DNA from 3 places in the Pseudomonas maumuensis genome. Region 3 is predicted to be linked to each of the others. Evidence: predicted binding sites of a transcription regulator. Region 3 holds the regulator's gene; each other region holds the start of a gene.
What was found. The regulator sigma-54, encoded in region 3, starts transcription at its own class of promoters, with help from an activator protein. The targets are predictions, from matches to a motif close to ANTGGCATNNANNTTGCTNT.

Region 1 (4,175 bases), 1.6 Mb from region 3:
GCGCTGGCCAGTACCTGATGCTCGCGGTCAACGGCCTGCACCGGCTGCCCTCGGTCCCATTTGTGCAGCGCGACGGCTTCGGCAAGGTCAAGGCGACGTTCGATGGTGTCGAGCAAGGTGTCGAGGTCTGAAGGGGGCGGTGGCGCAGTGTTGCAGCCGGATAGGGCGAGGCAGCAGGTGAGGGCGAGGCGGGTGGTACGCATGGTGATCTCCTGGGTTGATGGAGAACCGAGTGTCGCAGTGCCGCCAGATACGGCTGTAGGGTTAGTCCGATGATGCCGATGCAAAAATGGAAACGGCCTCCCGAAGGAGGCCGTCCTGATTTCATCGACGCAAAGCGCCGATCCGATCAGCAGCTGTAGTACAGCTCGTATTCCAGCGGATGCACGAAGGTGCGGACCTTGATCTCTTCTTCGCTCTTAAGCTCGATGAAGGCATCGATGAAGTCGTCGGAGAACACGCCGCCCTTGGTCAGGAACGCACGGCCTTTGTCCAGCTCTTCCAGGGCTTCCTTCAGGCTGCCACAGACTTGCGGGATTTCCTTGGCCTCTTCAGGCGGCAGGTCGTACAGGTTCTTGTCGGCGGCATCGCCTGGGTGGATCTTGTTCTGGATGCCGTCCAGGCCTGCCATCAGCAGGGCCGCGAAGGCCAAGTACGGGTTGGCCGATGGGTCCGGGAAGCGTGCTTCGATACGGCGGGCTTTCGGGCTGCCGACGTAAGGAATACGGATCGAGGCGGAACGGTTGCGCGCCGAGTAGGCCAGCATCACCGGAGCTTCGAAGCCTGGGACCAGACGCTTGTAGGAGTTGGTCGACGGGTTGGTGAAGCCGTTCAGGGCCTTGCCGTGCTTGATGATGCCGCCGATGAAGTACAGGGCAGTATCGGACAGGCCGGCGTAGCCTTCGCCGGAGAAGGTGTTCTTGCCGTCTTTCCAGATCGACATATGCACGTGCATGCCCGAACCGTTGTCGCCGTACAGCGGCTTGGGCATGAAGGTGGCGGTACGGCCGTAGGCGTCGGCAACGTTATGCACGACGTACTTCAGGGCCTGTACTTCGTCAGCCTTCTTGACCAGGGTGTTGAACTTGACGCCGATTTCGTTCTGGCCGGCAGTCGCCACTTCGTGGTGGTGAACTTCGACGGTCTGGCCCATTTCTTCCAGGGCGTTGCACATGGCGGTGCGGATTTCGTGGTCGTGGTCGAACGGCGGAACCGGGAAGTAGCCGCCTTTGACGCCCGGACGGTGGCCTTTGTTGCCGCCTTCCACGTCAGCGCCGGTCATCCACGAGCCTTGCTCGGAGAAGATCTTGAACATCGAACCGGAGATGTCCGACTGGAACTTCACTTCGTCGAAGATGAAGAACTCAGGCTCTGGGCCTGCGAACACGGTGTCACCGATGCCGGTGCTCTTCAGGTACTCTTCGGCGCGCTTGGCGATGGCGCGTGGGTCGCGATCGTAGCCTTGCATGCTCGACGGGTCGACGATGTCGCAGGTGATGATCAGGGTCGGCTCTTCGGTGAACGGGTCGAGCACAGCGGTGTCGTCGACCGGCATCAGGATCATGTCCGAGGCTTCGATGCCTTTCCAGCCAGCGATGGAGGAACCGTCGAACATCTTGCCGACTTCGAAGAAGTCTTCGTCCAGGCCATCGCGCGCCGGCATGGTCACGTGATGCTGAATGCCTTTGGTGTCCGTGAAACGCAGATCAATCCACTTGACGTCATGATCTTTGATGAGTTGAACCGACTTCGACATGTTGTCCTCCGGATGGTCTAGGGCGCAGTTGGCCGCTGCCCTGGAAAAAGGGTGTCGCTGGGCGCGGATAGTCGGCCAAGCTTACCTGCCTCACAAGGGAGCAAATTGCATGCCAGTGCCCGAAAATGGCCAAGCTGGAATAAAAAAGGGCGTTGGCGGGTATTTGGCCTGAGGTCGAGCAATAACAATGCACTCTTTAGAGGCGGATCTCCGCGCGTGCGCACCAATATGGTGCGCTAAATTGCTGCCGCAGTTCCCTTAAAGTGCCTCATCGCCGACAAGCCGGCCCCCTCACTAGATTGCATACCCCTGTGGGAGCCGGCTTGCCGGCGATGAGGACGGTGCAGGCGATATAAATCCAAGCCTCTGTACAAAAGTTGCTCAAAAGCTGAGCAATTTCCGCTATAATTCGCGCCCCTCATTTTCGGTAGGCCCTGGGCGCGCTGTTAAACCAATGAAACTTATCGTCAAAGTCTTCCCAGAAATCACCATCAAGAGCCGGCCGGTGCGCAAGCGCTTCATCCGCCAGCTCGCCAAGAACATCCGCAACGTGCTCAAGGACCTTGATCCCGAGCTCGCGGTCGATGGTGTCTGGGACAATCTCGAGGTGGTCACCCGCGTCGAGGACGAAAGGATCCAGCGCGAGATGATCGAGCGCCTCACCTGCACGCCGGGTATCACCCACTTCCTGCAGGTCGAGGAGTATCCCCTGGGCGACTTCGATGACATCGTCGCCAAGTGCAAGCACCACTTCGGTCACCTGCTGGCCGGCAAGCACTTCGCCGTACGTTGCAAGCGCGGCGGCCACCACGACTTCACCTCGATGGACGTCGACCGCTACGTTGGCAGCCAGTTGCGCCAGCAGTGCGGCGCCGCCGGCATCGAGCTGAAGAAGCCGGAAGTCCTGGTGCGCATCGAGATCCGCGACCAGCGCCTGTACGTGATCCACAACCAGCACGACGGCATCGGCGGCTACCCGCTGGGCGCCCTGGAGCAGACCCTGGTACTGATGTCCGGTGGTTTCGACTCCACCGTGGCGGCCTACCAGATGATGCGTCGTGGCCTGATGACCCATTTCTGCTTCTTCAACCTAGGCGGCCGTGCCCACGAGCTGGGGGTGATGGAAGTGGCCCACTTCCTGTGGAAGAAGTACGGCAGCAGCCAGCGCGTGCTGTTCATCAGCGTGCCGTTCGAGGAAGTGGTCGGCGAGATCCTCAACAAGGTCGACAACAGCTACATGGGCGTCACCCTCAAGCGCATGATGCTGCGCGGCGCCGCGCACATGGCCGACCGTCTGCAGATCGATGCGCTGGTCACTGGCGAAGCGATCTCCCAGGTGTCGAGCCAGACCTTGCCGAACCTGTCGATCATCGACTCGGCCACCGACAAGCTGGTGCTGCGCCCCCTGCTGGCCAGCCACAAGCAGGACATCATCGACCAGGCCACCGAAATCGGTACCGCCGACTTCGCCAAGCACATGCCCGAATATTGCGGCGTGATCTCGGTGAACCCGACTACCCATGCCAAGCGTCACCGCATGGAGCACGAAGAGAAGCAGTTCGACATGGCCGTGCTGGAGCGCGCCCTGGAGCGTGCCAAGTTCATCTCCATCGACCATGTGATCGACGAGTTGGGCAAGGACATCGAAATCGAGGAAGTGGCCGAGGCGCTGCCAGGCCAGATCGTCATCGACATTCGTCACCCCGATGCCCAGGAAGACGAACCTCTGGTGCTGGAAGGCATCGAAGTTCAGGCCATGCCGTTCTACGCCATCAACAGCAAGTTCAAGCACCTGGACCCCACGCGCCAGTACTTGCTGTATTGCGACAAGGGTGTGATGAGCCGTCTGCACGCACACCACCTGCTCAGTGAGGGACATGCCAATGTGCGTGTTTATCGTCCGACATAAGACGCCAGGGCTGTATGGCGGCAGCATCCGCCATCGCCCTCCCGACCACCGGGCCCGCTGAGCCGTAAACCGTACATATTGGCCGCCTACACTGGGCGGCAACCGAATCCTCTGATCGAGATACAGTTGTGATCGAAAATCTGCGTAACATCGCCATCATCGCCCACGTTGACCATGGTAAAACCACCCTGGTCGACAAACTCCTGCGCCAGTCCGGCACCCTGGAGCGTAACGAGCTCAACGACGAGCGCGTCATGGACTCCAACGACCAGGAAAAAGAGCGCGGCATTACCATCCTGGCGAAAAACACCGCCATCAACTGGAACGGCTACCACATCAACATCGTCGACACCCCCGGCCACGCCGACTTCGGTGGCGAGGTTGAGCGTGTAATGTCGATGGTCGACTCCGTGCTGCTGCTGGTCGACGCCCAGGACGGCCCGATGCCGCAAACCCGCTTCGTGACCAAGAAGGCCTTCGAAGCTGGCCTGAAGCCAATCGTCGTGATCA
Region 2 (4,175 bases), 2.3 Mb from region 3:
AACGACCTGTACGGCGAGCAACTGGCAATCAACGCGGTGACCTGCGACGCGGTGGACCCGACCTCGCTGCAGCCGGCCTTCAAGCACTGTGCCGTGGCCCTGGAGCGGGTCGCCGGCGAGCGCATCGAAGCCCTCGAACTGACGCTTCCCCCGGAGCCCATCACCATGCCCACCGCCACCCTGTCCCGCCTGCTCGGCCTGGAGGCTTTGCCGGCTCCGGTCCTGGCCGAGGAAGAGCGCCACTACCTGCAAGGTTTCCTGCTCGGACTGAGCCAGGCCAGCACCGAGAACGTGCCTTGCCTGCCGCCCACTGCGCCCCTGGCGCCGGAGCGACGCCTGTTCGTCGACGGCCTGCTGGCCGGCCTGTTCGCCCGGCCCGCGCCAGCACCGCAAACAGCGCTCGAAGGCCCTCGCCACCACGTGCTCTGGGCCTCGCAGACCGGCAATGGCGAGCACCTCGCCGAACGCTGCGCCCAGCGCCTGCGCGACGCCGGGCTGGTGGTCGCGCTCAGTTGCATGGAGGCGGTGCGCCCGTCCCAACTGCGGGGCGCCGCCAGCCTGCTGCTGATCGCCAGCACCTTCGGTGACGGCGATGCGCCGGACAGCGGCGCCGCGTTCTGGCGGGCGCTGCAGGATGACGAAAGCGCAAGTTGCGCCACCCTGCCCTACGCCGTGCTGGCCCTGGGCGACTCGAGCTACGACCAGTTCTGCGGCTTCGGCCGCAAGCTCGATCAACGCCTGGCCGAGCTGGGTGCCCGGCGCCTGCTGGCCCGGGTCGACTGCGAGCCGGACTGCGAAGCGGCCTTCGGCGCCTGGCTCGATGCCCTGCTGCCCGAGCTTGGCAGTGGCCCGCTAGCCCCTGCCGCGCCGGTCGCCGTCCGCGGCAAACATCAGCCCTGGCCCGCTACCCTGCGGGAAAATCGCCTCCTGAGCGGCCTGGGTTCAACCAAGGAAACTCGACAGCTGGTCTTCGACCTGTCCGGCAGCGACCTGCGCTATCAACCCGGCGATGCCCTGGGCGTTTGGCCGCGCAATTGCCCGGACCTGGTCGACGAGCTGCTCACACTGATGCAGCTGGAAGGTCAGGCCGAGATCGAACTCGAGGGGCATGGCCCAATGCCTCTGCGTACAGCGCTGGAGCGGCACCTGGACATCACCCAGGTCAACCGCCAGCAGCTCGAAACCTTCAGCCAGCACGCCCCCGGCCTGCAACGCCTGCTGCAGCCAGCATGCAAGGGCGAACTCAAGGAATGGCTGTGGGGCCGCCAGCTGGCCGACGTGCTGCGCGAACACCCCCAGGCCTTGCCGCTGGGCAATTGGTTGTCGTTGCTCAAACCCTTGCAGCCGCGCCTGTACTCGATCAGCTCCAGCCCCCGGGCTCATCCCGGCCAGGTGCATCTGACCGTCTCCATCGTGCGCCATGGCCAGCGCAAGGGCGTCTGTTCGAGCTTCCTCGCCGACCGCGCAACGGCTTTGGAGGTGTCGATCTTCGCGCAGCCTTCGAAGCACTTCCGCCTGCCCGAGGACGACGGCCTGCCGGTCGTGATGATCGGCCCCGGCACCGGTATCGCCCCCTTCCGGGCGTTCCTCGAGGAACGCGAGATACGCGGGGCCAAGGGGCGCAACTGGCTGTTCTTCGGCGAGCAACATGCCGCCTGCGACTTCTACTACCGCGAACAATTGCAGGCCTGGGAAGCCAGCGGGCATGTGCGCCTGAGCACGGCGTTCTCGCGGGACCAGCCGCAGAAGATCTATGTGCAGCATCGCCTGCTGGAGCACGGTGCCGAGCTGTGGCGCTGGTTGCAGGACGGCGCGCATGTGTATGTGTGTGGCGATGCCCGGCACATGGCCCGGGATGTGGACGCGGCCTTGCGCCAGCTCGTGGCGCGGCACGGCGGCCTGGACGAGGGCGCGGCAGCGGCGTTCGTCGAGGGGTTGGCGCGGGACAAGCGCTACCGACGGGATGTGTATTGATGCACCACGGTGGTGAGGCTTGCACCTTCGTTGTACACGTAACGGCCTCATCGCCGGCAAGCCGGCTCCCACAAGGGTACGCCGCAAATGGGTCCGCAGCCCTGTGGGAGCCGGCTTGCCGGCGATGAGGCCCGTGAGGACTGCCGTTGAGTGGCCGCTTGGCACACTCCCTGCTTTTCAATGCAGTACAACAGCCCCAACGACCAACGGCGGTCGACAGGGGCCTCACACTGATGAGTACAGGCAAAGGCGCCTGGAGCTTCGGCTCCAGGCGCCTTTTTCGTTTTTCCGTGATCGAGGATCGGCTATGCAGGCAACAGCGAACGAAGCACAACGAGCGCGACTGGTCATCGTCGGCAACGGCATGGTCGGCCATCACTGCGTCGAACAGCTGATAGAGCGCGGCGCCAGCGCGCGCTTCGAGCTGCATGTGTTCGGCGAGGAGCGCCAGCGCGCCTACGACCGGGTACACCTCTCGGAATACTTCACCGGCAGTTGCGCCGAAACCCTGGCCTTGTGCGACCGCGATTATTACTCAAGCAACGGCGTACACCTGCACCTGGGCGAGGCGGTACTGGCCATCGATCGCGAACGCCAGGAAGTGATCACCGCCGAAGGCCGCGTCGGCTACGACCAGTTGATCCTGGCCACCGGCTCCTATCCGTTCGTGCCGTCCATCGAAGGGGCCAGCGGCAATGCGCAACTGGTCTATCGCACTCTCGACGACCTCGATGCGATCCGCGCCGCCGCCGGCAGCGCCCGCCGTGGCGTGGTGGTCGGTGGCGGCCTGCTCGGCCTCGAGGCCGCCAACGCCCTCAAGTCGCTAGGACTGGAAGCGCATGTGGTGGAGTTCGCACCAAGGCTGATGCCGGTCCAGCTGGATGCCGAGGGCGGCGCGGCGCTCAAGGCGCGCATCGAGATGCTGGACGTGGGCGTGCATCTGGCCCGCGCCACCCAGTCGATCAGCGCCGGCGAGCACTACCGCTACCGCATGAACTTCGACGGCGGCGAACACCTGGAAACCGATCTGATCGTGTTCTCCGCCGGCATCCGCCCGCAGGACGCCCTGGGCCGCGCCTGCGGCCTGGAGATCGCCCCCCGCGGCGGCGTGGTGATCGACGGCCAGTGCCGCTCCAGCGACCCGTGCATCTTCGCCATTGGCGAATGCGCTTCGTGGAACGGCAGTGTGTTCGGCCTGGTCGCCCCGGGCTACGCCATGGCGCGTAACCTGGCGGCCCTGGTGATGGGCGAGTCGGCGAGCGAGTTCAGCGGCGCCGACATGTCGACCAAGCTCAAGCTGCTGGGCGTGGACGTCGGCTCCATCGGCGATGCCCAGGGCGTCACGCCGGGGGCGCGCAGCTACCGCTTCATCGACGAGGCCACGGCCTCGTACCGGCGTCTGGTGGTCGATGCCAGCGGCAAGCGCGTACTTGGCGCGGTGCTGGTGGGCGACAACAGCTACTACGACACCCTGCTGCAATACGCCCAGAACGGTATCAAGCTACCGGCCGACCCGGCCGCGCTGATTCTGCCCCAGGGCAGCGGCGCGCCGGCGCTGGGCGCCGATGCCTTGCCCGACAGCGCGACCATCTGCTCGTGCCACAACGTCAGCAAGGGCGCGGTATGCGCCGCCATCGACAACGGCTGTGGCGACCTCGCCGCACTCAAGGGCTGCACCAAGGCCGCCACGGGTTGCGGCGGCTGCGCGGCGCTGCTCAAGCAGGTGTTCGAGCACGAACTCACCGCTCGCGGCGTGAGCGTCGACAAGAGCCTCTGCGAACACTTCGCCTACACCCGCCAGGAGCTCTACGGGCTGGTGCGGGTCGAGGGCATCCGCACCTTCAGCGAGCTGCTCGAACGCCATGGCAAAGGCCACGTGGGTTGCGCCATCTGCAAGCCGGCGGTGGGCAATATCCTCGCCTCGTGCTGGAACCAGCCGATCATGGACCCGACGCTGGTGCCGCTGCAGGATACCAACGACACCTTCATGGCCAACATGCAGAAAAACGGCACCTACTCGGTGGTGCCGCGCATTCCTGGTGGCGAGATCACTCCGGAAAAACTCATCGTGATCGGCCAGGTGGCAAAGAAGTACGACCTCTATACCAAGATCACCGGCGGCCAGCGCATCGACCTGTTCGGTGCCCAGTTGCACGAGCTGCCGTTGATCTGGGGCGAGCTGATCGCCGCTGGCTTCGAGA
Region 3 (4,175 bases):
GCGTCCACCGGCATGCCGCGCTTGAAGCCGAACGATTCCACCAGAAACGCGGTACCGGGTTCGGGCTGATTGAGCAGGCGCAACTTGATCGAGTCACGCAACTGGTACAGGTTCAGGTTGGTGGTGTCGATCTTCAGGTCGGCAAGGTCGGCGATCGGCCCCAACAGCTCGCTCTCCACCCGGATTGCTTCAGCCAGCGAGCGACTGTCGTTGGTCAGCGGGTGGCGGCGGCGGGTTTCCGAAAACCGCTTGAGCAGGGTGTCTTCGTCGGCGTCCAGGTACAACACATCGCACTGGATATGCCGGGCGCGTGCCTCTTCCAGCAACTGTGGGAAGCGAGACAAATGGCTAGGCAAGTTGCGTGCATCGATCGAGACTGCAACCTTGGGTTGCAACAGCTCCGTGTTGATCAAGGCGTTTTCCGCCAACTGCGGTAGCAGCCCGGCGGGCAGGTTGTCGATGCAGTAGTAGCCGTTGTCTTCCAGCACGTCGAGGGCGGTGCTCTTACCGGAGCCGGAGCGTCCGCTGACGATGATCAGGCGCATGTTCAGCCCTCGTTCTGCACGTCCAGAACCACCTGGTAGAGCGCTTCGTTGCTGGCGGCAGCACGCAGGCGCTTACGCACCTCCTCGCGGTCGAGCATGCTGGCGATCTGGCGCAGCAGTTCAAGGTGGGCATCAGTGGCGGCTTCCGGGACCAGCAGGACGAACAGCAGGTCGACCGGGGCGCCATCGATGGCATCGTAATCGATGGGGGCATCCAGGTGCAGCAGGGCACTCACTGGCGCGGTGCAGCCCACAAGCCGGCAGTGGGGAATGGCGATGCCATTGCCGAAACCGGTGGAGCCCAGTTTTTCCCGAGCGATGAGCTTGTCGAAGACGTCTTGCATCTCCAGCTCGGGTACTTGCTCGGCGATCAGGTTGGCGACCTTTTCCAGGGCGCGCTTCTTGCTGCCGCCCGGCACGTTCACAAGGGAACGGCCGGGGGTCAGGATGGTTTCAAGTCGGATCATGGATGAGGGGGATCAGCGGGCGGCTGCGCCTTGCAGCAGGCTTTGCTGTTTTTCCTTGTGTTTTTTCAGTTGGCGGTCGAGCTTGTCGGCCAAGGCGTCGATCGCTGCATACATGTCTTGGTGTTCGGCGTTAGCAACCACCTCACCGCCGGGAATCTGGAGTGTGGCTTCGATCTTCTGCTGAAGCTTCTCGACTTTCATGATCACCGTCACGTTGGTGATCTTGTCGAAATGACCCTCCACGCGGGCGAGCTTCTCAAGCACGTAATCGCGCAGTGGTTGGGTGACTTCTACATGCTGTCCACTGATGTTGACTTGCATACAGCTTCTCCTTTGTTGCCCGTGCATAAAGAGGCAGGTGTTGCACCTGCCACTGAAACGCTGTGGCACATCCGGGGGCTACATCAGCCGCTTGCGCTCGCTCGAAGGGGCGATCCCCAATGACTCGCGATACTTGGCGACGGTGCGACGGGCTACCTGGATGCCTTGTGCCTCCAGTAAACCAGCGATCTTGCTGTCACTCAATGGCTTTTTCTGATTTTCCGCCGCCACCAGTTTCTTGATGATCGCACGGATTGCCGTGGACGAGCATTCGCCGCCTTCGGCGGTGCTCACGTGGCTCGAGAAAAAGTATTTCAGTTCGTAGATGCCGCGCGGGGTGTGCATGTATTTCTGCGTGGTCACCCGGGAAATGGTCGATTCGTGCATGCCCACCGCTTCGGCGATGTCATGCAGGACCAGCGGCTTCATGGCCTCGTCACCATGGTCGAGGAAGCCACGCTGATGCTCGACGATTTGCGTCGCCACTTTCATCAGCGTCTCGTTGCGGCTCTGCAGGCTCTTGATGAACCAGCGCGCTTCCTGCAGCTGGTTGCGCATGAAGGTGTTGTCGGCGCTGGTGTCGGCACGGCGGACGAAGCCGGCGTACTGCGGGTTGACGCGCAGGCGCGGCACGGCCTCTTGATTGAGCTCGACTAGCCAGCGCTCGCTGTCCTTGCGCACGATGACATCGGGCACGACGTATTCGGGTTCGCTGGACTCGATCTGCGAACCTGGGCGCGGGTTGAGGCTCTGCACCAGTTCGATGACCTGGCGCAGCTCGTCTTCCTTGAGCTTCATGCGGCGCATCAGCTGGCTGTAGTCGCGGCTGCCGAGCAGGTCGATGAAGTCGGTGACCAGGCGCTGTGCCTCGCTCATCCAGGGTGTCGAGGCCGGCAGCTGGCGCAGTTGCAGCAGCAGGCATTCGCCGAGGGTGCGGGCGCCAATGCCGGCAGGCTCGAACTGCTGGATGCGATGCAGGACTGCTTCGACTTCGTCCAGCTCGATATCGAGCTCCGGATCGAAGCCTGCGCAGATTTCTTCGAGGGTGTCTTCCAGGTAGCCCTGGGCGTTGATGCTGTCGATCAGGGTGACGGCGATCAGGCGGTCGGTGTCGGACATCGGCGCCAGGTTCAGTTGCCACAGCAGGTGGCTTTGCAGGCTCTCGCCCACCGACGTACGGGTGGTGAAGTCCCATTCGTCGTCATCGTTGCTGGGCAGGCTGCTGGCGCTGGTCTGGTAGATGTCTTCCCAGGCGGTGTCGACCGGCAACTCGTTGGGGATCCGCTCGGCCCACTCGCCGTCCTCCAGGTTCTCCGCAGTGCTGCTGGAGGTTTCCTGGAAGCTGTTGTCCTGGACTTCGGCGACCGGTTTGTTCTCGGCGTTGTCCGCCATGGGGTCGCTGTTGTCGAAGTCTTCGCCGTCTTCCTGACGTTCGAGCATCGGGTTGGACTCCAGCGCTTCCTGGATTTCCTGCTGGAGGTCCAGGGTGGAGAGCTGAAGCAGGCGGATGGCCTGTTGCAACTGAGGAGTCATCGTCAGTTGCTGGCCCATTTTTAGGACGAGCGATGGTTTCATGGCTGGGGCTTAATACCTTGTTGCCGGCGCGCATGCGCCATCCACTACACGTAGGGCGCTTGGGCGCCGACTTTAAGCAAGTTATATGCCTGAAATTGCAGCGTTTGCCTAGAGCACTGTAACAACTTAAGCCCCGATCAGGCGCATTCGCCAGTGCTCCGGGCAGGCCTGCGGTCAGAGTCGGAACTCGTGCCCCAGGTAAACTTCCTTGACCAACTGGTTGGCCAGGATGGTCTCGGCATCGCCTTCGGCGATCAGCTGGCCATCGTTGACGATGTAGGCCGTCTCGCAGATGTCCAGGGTCTCGCGAACGTTGTGGTCGGTGATCAGTACGCCGATGCCCTTGTTCTTGAGGTGGTGGATGATCTGCTTGATGTCGCCGACGGAAATCGGGTCGACACCGGCGAACGGTTCGTCCAGCAGGATGAACTTGGGTGCGGTGGCCAGGGCGCGGGCAATCTCGACCCGGCGACGTTCGCCACCGGACAGGCTCATGCCCAGGTTGTCGCGGATGTGGCTGATGTGGAATTCCTGCAGTAGGCTTTCCAGCTCTTTGCGCCGGCCTTCGCGGTCGAGGTCCTTGCGGGTCTCGAGGATGGCCATGATGTTGTCGGCCACCGACAGCTTGCGGAAGATCGAGGCTTCCTGCGGCAGGTAGCCGATACCGGCCTGGGCACGCCCGTGCATCGGCTGGTGGCTGACGTCGAGGCTGTCGATCAGCACACGGCCCTGGTCGGCCTGGACCAGGCCGACGATCATGTAGAAGCAGGTGGTCTTGCCGGCGCCGTTGGGGCCGAGCAGGCCGACGATCTGGCCGCTGTCGATGGACAGGCTGACGTCGCGCACGACTTGCCTGCCCTTGTAGCTCTTGGCCAGGTGCTGGGCTTTGAGGGTTGCCATTTACTCGGCCTTTTTCTTCGGTTGAATGACCATGTCGATACGCTGACGCGGTGCAGTCACGTTGCCACCGCGCCCGGCGGTAGCCACCTGGGTCTTGGTGTTGTAGACGATCTTCTCGCCTTCGGTGGTGTTGCCTTCGTTCTCGACCTTGGCGCGGTCGGTGAGGATCACCACGTCTTTCTGCGCCTGGTACTGGATGGTCACGGCCCAGCCTTTCATCTTGTCGGGCTTGGCGGCGCTCTGCTGCTGCTCGAAGTAGGCCAGGTTGCCCACCGAGGTGACCACGTCGATATCGCCGTTGGCGGCGCGGGTCATGGTCACGGTGTTGCCTTTGATCATCATCGAACCCTGGGTGATGATCACATCG

Region 1: a site for sigma-54 is predicted at 1,854-1,873, ahead of glnA (type I glutamate--ammonia ligase). Genes of this name have one in related genera too.
Region 2: a site for sigma-54 is predicted at 2,132-2,151, ahead of nirB (nitrite reductase large subunit NirB). Genes of this name have one in related genera too.

The regions. Positions count from the first base shown of each region.
Region 1 is NZ_CP077077.1:5,286,177-5,290,351, reverse strand. Features, by position in the region: gene aroQ (gamma subclass chorismate mutase AroQ) at 1-203, opposite strand, end outside; gene glnA (type I glutamate--ammonia ligase) at 350-1,756, opposite strand; gene thiI (tRNA uracil 4-sulfurtransferase ThiI) at 2,211-3,665, shown strand; gene typA (translational GTPase TypA) at 3,794-4,175, shown strand, end outside.
Region 2 is NZ_CP077077.1:4,560,756-4,564,930, forward strand. Features, by position in the region: gene KSS90_RS20385 (bifunctional nitrate reductase/sulfite reductase flavoprotein subunit alpha) at 1-1,974, shown strand, start outside; gene nirB (nitrite reductase large subunit NirB) at 2,282-4,175, shown strand, end outside.
Region 3 is NZ_CP077077.1:1,133,795-1,137,969, forward strand. Features, by position in the region: gene rapZ (RNase adapter RapZ) at 1-545, opposite strand, end outside; gene ptsN (PTS IIA-like nitrogen regulatory protein PtsN) at 548-1,012, opposite strand; gene hpf (ribosome hibernation-promoting factor, HPF/YfiA family) at 1,025-1,333, opposite strand; gene KSS90_RS05290 (RNA polymerase factor sigma-54) at 1,412-2,908, opposite strand; gene lptB (LPS export ABC transporter ATP-binding protein) at 3,083-3,808, opposite strand; gene lptA (lipopolysaccharide transport periplasmic protein LptA) at 3,809-4,175, opposite strand, start outside.